2 regions of the Pseudoduganella sp. R-31 genome follow, and region 1 is predicted to be linked to the other one. Evidence: predicted binding sites of a transcription regulator. Region 1 holds the regulator's gene; the other holds the start of a gene.
What was found. Region 1 encodes FNR, which switches genes on or off when oxygen is low (the NO sensors DNR and NnrR bind a similar motif). Its sites were predicted from a motif close to TTGATNNNNATCAA; they were not measured.

Region 1 (4,060 bases):
GAAAGAGCTGCGTGAACTGGCCGCGTACCAGGAAAAACTGAAGGAACACGAACGCACCCGCATCGCCCAGGAAATCCATGATGAACTGGGCGGCCTGCTGACCGGCATCAAGGCCTATATCTCGGTCGCCATCGAGCGCGGCGGCGAGCAATCGGACCCACTGTTGAAGGATGCGGCCAAGCTGGCGCAAGATGCGATAGAGACCGTGCGCCGCGTGATTACCGACCTGCGTCCAAGCGTGTTGGACCAGCTGGGCATCTGGCCTGCGCTGGAATGGTATGCGGAACAGGTGGCGCAGCGCAGCGGCTTGCAATGCACCTGCAATATCACGCCGGAGGCGCAGGCGCTGGAGCTCGATGCGGAGCGCAGCACCATGTTGTTCCGCGTCGCGCAGGAAGCGCTGACCAACGTGGTGCGCCATGCCGAAGCGAGCGAGGCGCGCGTCATCGTGGATATTGACGGCGAAAACGTGGTGCTGCGGGTGGAAGACAATGGCAAGGGTATCGAAAGTGCCGGCTTGTCCGACCGGGAATCGTGGGGCTTGTTCGGCATGCACGAGCGCACGCGCCGCTTTGCCGGCGAACTGAATATCAGCGGCAAGGCCGGGCAGGGCACTACCCTGCAGCTGCGGCTGCCTTTGGAGGACAAGAATGGGTGACAAGATCACCGTTTTGCTGGTCGACGACCATGCGATTGCACGCAATGGCGTGCGCCTCATGCTGGGCACGGCGCCCGACATCAGCGTGGAGGGCGAGGCCGGCAACGCCGTCGAAGCGATGCAGCGCGTGGCCGAGCGCAGTTTCGACGTGGCGCTGGTGGACATCAAGATGCCGGGCAAGAATGGCCTGGACCTGTTGAAGACCCTGCGCAGCGAATGCCCGCGCATGGCGGTGCTGGTGCTGAGCACCTATTCCGAGGAAATTTACGCGGTGCGCGCGCTGAAATCGGGCGCCTCCGGCTACCTGACCAAGGATGCGCCGACGGCGACCCTGATCGAGGCCGTGCGCAAGGCTGCCTCGGGCGGCAAGCACGTGAGCCCGGCGTTGCTTGAAAAACTGGCAACCCTGGTCGGCGGCGGCCCGAGCGGCGACCACGAAGAGCTCTCCAACCGCGAACTGGAAGTTTTCAAACTGATTGCCCAGGGCGAGTCCCTGGTGCGCATAGGGGAAAAACTACATCTCAGTCCTAACACTGTGACAACCTATCGCAGCCGCATCCTCGAGAAAATGGGCATGTCCACGAATGCTGAGCTGACCCGCTATGCCCTCGAGCACGGGCTGATCTGAGCGGCTGTAGGGGAACCACTACAGCAACTACACAGGATGCTTGATACCGGGAAATGACGCCGGGCGCGATACTGCTTCCATCGAAAACAAGGAGCAGCAAAATGAGCCCGGTCATCCCAATCACCCCTGCAAACGCCACCAAATCCTGCGCACCAGTCGCAGCCAAATGCTCGCTGTGCAGCTTCAACCGCCTTTGCTTGCCACAGGGCCTGGCCGACGAAGATGTTGCTCGCCTTGACCAGATCATTTCCCGCCGCCGCCGCGTGAACCGCGACGAGCCGCTGTACAAGACCGGCGACAGCTTCCACAGCCTGTATGCCGTGCGCTTCGGCCACTTCAAGACCGTGCAGGTGAACCAGCGCGGCGAACAGACGATTGGCGGTTTCCACATGGCCGGCGACCTGCTGGGCATGGAAGCCATCGGCAATGGCCAGCATTCCTGCAATGCCGTGGCGCTGGAGGACAGTGAAGTCTGCGAGATCCCCTTCAACCGCCTGCAAGAGCTGGTGATGCAGATTCCCGGCTTGCTGCAGCAGTTCCACCGCACCATGAGCCGCGAAATCCAGCGCGAGCAGTCGGTGATGCTGTTCCTGAGCCATATGCGCGCCGAACAGCGGCTGGCCATGTTCCTGCTGAACCTCGCTGGCCGTTACGCCCAGCGCGGCTACTCTTCGACCAGCTTCCAGTTGCGCATGTCGCGTGAAGATATCGGCGGCTACCTGGGCCTGACCGTGGAAAGCGTCAGCCGCCAGCTGGCCCGCCTGCGCCAGGATGGCTCGATCGTCCTGAGCAACCGCGATCTGCGCATTACCGACCGCGCCAGGCTCGAGGCCATGTCGTCCGGCGGCATGGCGCAGGAACTCGCTGTCGCCTGACCGGCTTACCAGTTTTCTCACCTGTAGGGGGTGTATGGGGCAGCTCTTGCTGCCCCTTTTTTATTGCGCGAACACTTCTTTGGCGGCCATCAGGCCGTTGAGCGCAGCCGGAAAGCCGGCGTAGACGGCCATCTGCATGATGGTCTCCACGATCTCTTCGCGGCTGACGCCGACGTTGAGGGCGGCGTGGATGTGCACCTTGAGCTGGGGCGCAGCGTTGCCCATGGCGGTCAGCGCGGCCACCACAGCGATCTCGCGTGATTTCAGGTCAAGCCCCGGGCGCGAATAGATGTCGCCAAAGGGGAATTCGATCAGGTAGCGGGCGAAATCGGGCGCAATATCTTCCAGGCTTTGCACGACGCGGTCGCCGGCCTGGCCGTCGACTTCACGCAGTTTTGCGAGCCCGCGCTCGTAGCGGCTTTCGGTGTTCATTGGCATGTGCTCCATCGGTGGTTGGATTCGACGCCAGGGACTGCTCCAGGGAGCGGTAATACTCGATCTTGGCCTGCAATGATGCTGCAGATTGTTGCATCGCCTCGATTTCGGCGAGCACGTTCTGCATATGCTCTTCCAGCATCCGGCGCCGTTCCGGCACCGTCGAGTCCCCAGCGCCGCGAAGTTTTGCGAATGACTGCATTTTGCCGATTGGCATATGGGTCGTTCGCAGACGCAGCAGGAATTCGATCCAGGCAAGGTCCGAGGCCGCATAGCGCCGCCGGCCGCCCGCTGCACGATTGACCGGGGCAATCAGCCCGATGCGCTCGTAATAGCGGAGGGTGTAGGCTGTGAGGCCGGTACGTTTGGCGACTTCGTCAATGCTCAGGTGCGATTCCATGGGGTGATCGTAAAAGTTAGAGTGCACTCTAAGTCAAGCACTTTATTACTCTAACCGGGAAGCCGCAACTGCGAGCGCAAGGTCCATCGTGTTGATGTGGGCTTCGAGCCAGTCCGGCAGCGTGCGGATGATGTCGCGTGCCGTGGCTTCCTCGTCGTCCTTCAGCAGGCGCAGGGTGCGGGCGACCTTTTCCAGCAAGTAGCCATGGGCTGCGCGGTGGGCCTGGGCAGCCGGGTAGGCGATGCGCTCCATCAGGCTGTTTTCTTCGCGCAGGTGTTCCATGAATTCAGCTGCCAGGTCGCGGCAGGCTGCGTCAAAGGCGGGACGGGGCAGGCTTTCCATGGCGTCGAGCATGTCGAAGACGATGCGGTGCGACTGGTCGAGAACGGGAATGCCCAGTGCGAGGTCCGGCCCGAAGACGATGGAATCCATGGGGTTCTCCAGTAGTGTCGAACCGCAATTGTGCCGCTGGAAAAAATTCGGGCACATGATCCATGTCAATTTTCACTTTTGACAAAGTCTATGAAGGCGCGCAAGGGCGGCGGAACCAGCCGGCGCCCTGGGTAGTAGAGGAAAGGGCCCGTAAAGGATTGCCACCAGGGTTCCAGCACCGCTTCCAGGGCGCCATTGTCCAGGTGCGGGCGCAGCCAGTCTTCGAACAGATAGATGACCCCGCTTCCTGCCTTGGCCGCGTCGACGATCAGTTCAACGGCACCGGATGGCTCCACCAGCAAGGGGCCGTTGACATCGACTTTCACGGTTTCCCCATCGCGCCTGAATTCCCATGGCGGTACGGCGCGCCCGGCAAAGCGCATGCGCAAGCAATCGTGCTGGAGCAGTTGTTGCGGATGGTCGGGCCGCCCGCGTTTGTCGAGGTAGACAGGCGCGGCAGCGGCGGCAAAGCGCTGGACCCGTGGGCCGATGGGTACCGCGATCATGTCCTGCTCAAGGCGCTCGTCATAGCGAATGCCTGCGTCGCAGCCCGCGGCAAGCACGTCGACGAGGCCCTCTTCTGCGGCAATTTCCAGTTGTATGTCGGGATAGGCGGCCAGGAACGCCGGTAC
Region 2 (4,060 bases), 2.1 Mb from region 1:
GCCGATGCATTTCGAGCTGGAGCTGGCCAGCTCCAGCGGCCGGCGCCTGTGGTGCATGGTGAACGGACGCATGCTGGACGAGAATGAGCCGCGCAAAGGCTGCGTCTGGGTTATTATCGATATCACGGAGCGCAAGCAGACCGAGGCAGCGCTGGTCGACACCAAGCATGGCCTGGAGCGCAGCCTGAATGAGCTGGCACTGCAAAAGTCCAACGTGGAAATGGCGCACAAGGATCTGTCGGCCGTGCTGCTGACCTTGAAGCAGGCGCAGGCCAACCTGATCACGTCCGAGAAGATGGCATCGCTGGGCGCGCTGGTAGCAGGCATTGCGCACGAACTGAATACGCCGATCGGCAACAGCCTGCTGACCGCGACGGCATTGAGTGACATGTGCAAGGAGTTCGAGCGCCAGCTCTCCGAGGGCGGCATCAAGCGCTCGGCCCTCGATACGCATCTGAAGGATGCGCGCATGGCGTGCTCGATCATCACCAACTCCCTGACGCGGGCGGCTGACCTGATCCACTCCTTCAAGCAGGTGGCGGTCGACCAGACCTCCGACAAACGGCGTTCGTTCAACCTGCATGGCGTGGTGCACGACACGCTGGCGACTTATTCCGCCCAGCTGCGCCGTGCCAACTGCGAAGTGAAGGTGTGGATGCCGGAGACGCTCAACTTCATGTCCTACCCCGGCAGCGTGGGCCAGGTGCTGAGCAACCTGATCCAGAACGCCATCATGCATGCCTTCGAGGGACGGGAGTCCGGGCATATCACCATCAGTGCCGTCGAGATGGACGAGGATAATGTCGAACTGCGCTTTGCCGATGACGGCAATGGCATGAGTGCGCGCACGCTGCGCCAGGTGTACGATCCCTTCTTCACCACCAAGATGGGGCAGGGCGGGTCAGGGCTCGGCATGAACATCGTCTACAACCTCGTTACCGGTGTCTTGCGCGGGACCATCCACGTTGAATCCGAGCCTGGAAAAGGCACTACCGTGATCATGACCTTGCCGCGCCAGGTTCCCGCGAAGGAGGAACTGGCGGAAACCGACCTGCTTCACGCGCAGTAGTCGGGCAAAGCCAGAAGTCAGGTGCGCAAGCCTTCCAGGATTTTCAATGCAGCACGCTCCGCTTCGCCTTCGGCGGCATGCTGGTCCAGAAAGGTCTGGTCTGCCGACACGCGTCGCTTCGGATAGATATGGGTCATATGCATCGGGTTCGCGGAAGGGGCGAAGATGGAGACGTAGGCGCCCCATTGCTCCGTGCCTTCAAGCAGTTCGCCGGTGTACTCAATCTCGTAGTCATCAACGCTTTTGGTAGGCATCGTCATTCCAGGATCAGCGCAGGAACTTGCCGGCTTTGGCTTCGAGGAGCCGAACCAGTTCGGCCTGCATGTATTCGTAGTCGTCAGGAATGTCGAGGCAAATCACGCGCTTCCCGTTCAGGTGCGCCCTGAAATCGCGGGAGAGGCGGTTGCGGTGAGTCTTCTCCATCACGAAGATGATGTTGGCCCACGCGATCTGCTCGCTCGACAGGGGGACGTCGGCGTCATTGCCCAGGCCTGCGGAATCGGTCTCCACATCGGGCCAGCTCGCGAATACATGCTCCGCTGTCGGGCTGCGCAAGCGATTTTGCGTGCAGATGAAGAGTGCTCGTTTCATGGTATAGGCGAAATTTGCACGAATCTTATCAAATTTAAACCAGATCAAGGAAATCAAAAGTCTGTGCCGTCAAGTCGTTGTTCACTACATTTAGTGTGTAATATCCATCTCAGCACAACATGTAGTTAAAGAGAATAATGAACCCTGCCCGCAAGACTACCGTGGACGTGGAGTCCTCGATCAATGAATACCTCCAGCAGCTCGACTGGCGGGTGAACGCCAATGCCAACCAGGGCTATTCGCTGGGCGGCATGATCCTCAACATTTCCGGCAAGATGGTCGCCAACTACTGGCTCGACCACGTCTACCCGCGCACGGTCGGCGAAGCGCATCGCAATGCCGATATCCACATCCATGACCTCGACATGCTGGCCGGGTATTGCGCCGGCTGGTCATTGCGCACGCTGCTGAACGAAGGCCTGAACGGTGTGCCGGGAAAGGTGGAATCGGCGCCGCCGAAGCACCTCTCCAGCGCCGCCGGCCAGATCGTGAACTTCCTTGGCACCTTGCAGAACGAATGGGCCGGTGCACAGGCTTTCAGCTCCTTCGACACCTATATGGCGCCCTACGTCCGCAAGGATAGGCTGGGCTATGAACAGGTACTGCAGACCATGCAGGAACTGGTCTACAACCTGAACGTCCCCTCGCGCTGGGGCACGCAAACGCCTTTCACCAACCTCACTTTCGACTGGACCTGTCCGGAAGACTTGCAGGAGCAGGTGCCGGTGATCGCCGGCGAAGAGATGCCGTTTACCTACGGCGACCTGCAGGCCGAGATGGACATGATCAACCGCGCCTACATCGAAGTGATGATGCGCGGCGACGCCAAAGGCCGCGCCTTCACCTTCCCGATCCCGACCTACAACATCACGCCGGACTTCGACTGGCACAGCCCGAATGCCGACCTGCTATTCGAAATGACTGCCCGCTATGGCTTGCCTTACTTCCAGAACTTCGTGAACTCGGAACTCAAGCCGAACATGATCCGCTCCATGTGCTGCCGCCTGCAACTCGACCTGCGCGAACTGCTCAAGCGGGGCAACGGCCTGTTTGGCTCGGCCGAACAAACCGGCTCGCTGGGCGTGGTCACGTTGAACTGCGCCCGCCTTGGCTACCTGTATGCAGGCGACGAGGCGGCGCTGTTTGCACGCGTGGACGAACTGCTTGAACTGGGCAAGACCAGTCTGGAGATCAAGCGCCAGGTGATCCAGCGCCTGATGGATGGCGGCCTGTTCCCCTATACCAAGCGTTACCTCGGCACGCTGCGCAACCATTTCTCCACGCTTGGCGTGAATGGCATGAACGAAATGCTGCGCAACTTCAGCGGCGACACGGAAGACATCACCACCGAAGCCGGGGCCGCGCTGGCGATACGCCTGCTCGATCACATCCGCGCCCGCATGCTGGAGTTCCAGGAAGAGACAGGGCATATGTACAACCTCGAGGCTACGCCGGCCGAAGGCACAACCTACCGCTTTGCCAAGGAGGACCGTGCCCGCATGCCGTCGATCCTGCAGGCAGGCACGCCGGAAATGCCTTACTACACCAACTCTTCGCAGCTCCCGGTGGGCTTCACCGATGACCCGTTCGAAGCGCTGGAGCGGCAGGACGAGCTGCAACGGAAATACACAGGCGGCACCGTGCTGCACCTGTACATGACCGAGCAGGTATCCAGCGCCGATGCCTGCCGCCGCCTGGTGCAGCGCGCACTGACGCACTTCCGCCTGCCGTACATCACGGTGACGCCGACGTTCTCGATCTGTCCGAAACACGGCTACTTGAGCGGCAAGCACGAATTCTGTCCGAAATGCGATGAGGACATCCTTGCGCGCAAGACGCGCGAACTTTCACTTGACTAAGGAGATAGGCATGACCGCCAAGCAGCCAAACCAGGAAATCGCCCTCACCGACGCAGAGCGCCAGCCTTGCGAAATCTGGACGCGTGTAATGGGGTATCACCGCCCGTACTCGTCCTTCAACGTTGGCAAGAAGGGGGAATTCAATGAGCGCACTTATTTCGTCGAGCGCCGGAGCAATGGCTGACAGGGAGCTCAAGGTCGGCGGCTACGCCAGGTTTACCTCGACCGACTATCCCGGCGAGCTGGCAGCCGTTGTGTTCGTCCAGGGCTGTCCCTGGCGCTGCGGGTACTGCCACAACCCGCACTTGCAGCCCAGGGACGTTGCGCCGGCGATCGCTTGGCGCGACATGCTCGCTTTTCTCGCCGGCAGGGCAGGGCTCCTGGACGCCGTGGTGTTTTCCGGCGGCGAGCCGACCCTCGATCCGGCGCTGGAAGACGCGATGCGCAGCGTGAAAGCGCTCGGCTTCAAGGTGGGCTTGCACACCGCAGGCATCTATCCTGAGCGCCTGAAGCAGGTGCTCCCGCTGACGGACTGGGTCGG

Region 2: ACN9MY_RS26050 (ribonucleoside triphosphate reductase) is a predicted target of FNR. The motif match lies at 1,695-1,708, and genes of this name have one in related genera.

Annotation. Positions count from the first base shown of each region.
Region 1 is NZ_CP183986.1:3,619,999-3,624,058, forward strand. It holds gene ACN9MY_RS16525 (response regulator) at 1-658, shown strand, start outside; gene ACN9MY_RS16530 (response regulator) at 651-1,286, shown strand; gene fnr (fumarate/nitrate reduction transcriptional regulator Fnr) at 1,388-2,161, shown strand; gene ACN9MY_RS16540 (carboxymuconolactone decarboxylase family protein) at 2,222-2,593, opposite strand; gene ACN9MY_RS16545 (MerR family transcriptional regulator) at 2,547-2,996, opposite strand; gene ACN9MY_RS16550 (bacteriohemerythrin) at 3,042-3,428, opposite strand; gene ACN9MY_RS16555 (LysR substrate-binding domain-containing protein) at 3,494-4,060, opposite strand, start outside.
Region 2 is NZ_CP183986.1:5,712,358-5,716,417, reverse strand. It holds gene ACN9MY_RS26065 (CHASE domain-containing protein) at 1-1,069, shown strand, start outside; gene ACN9MY_RS26060 (hypothetical protein) at 1,087-1,323, opposite strand; gene ACN9MY_RS26055 (low molecular weight protein tyrosine phosphatase family protein) at 1,337-1,660, opposite strand; gene ACN9MY_RS26050 (ribonucleoside triphosphate reductase) at 1,798-3,519, shown strand; gene nrdD (anaerobic ribonucleoside-triphosphate reductase) at 3,530-3,703, shown strand; gene ACN9MY_RS26040 (anaerobic ribonucleoside-triphosphate reductase activating protein) at 3,663-4,060, shown strand, end outside.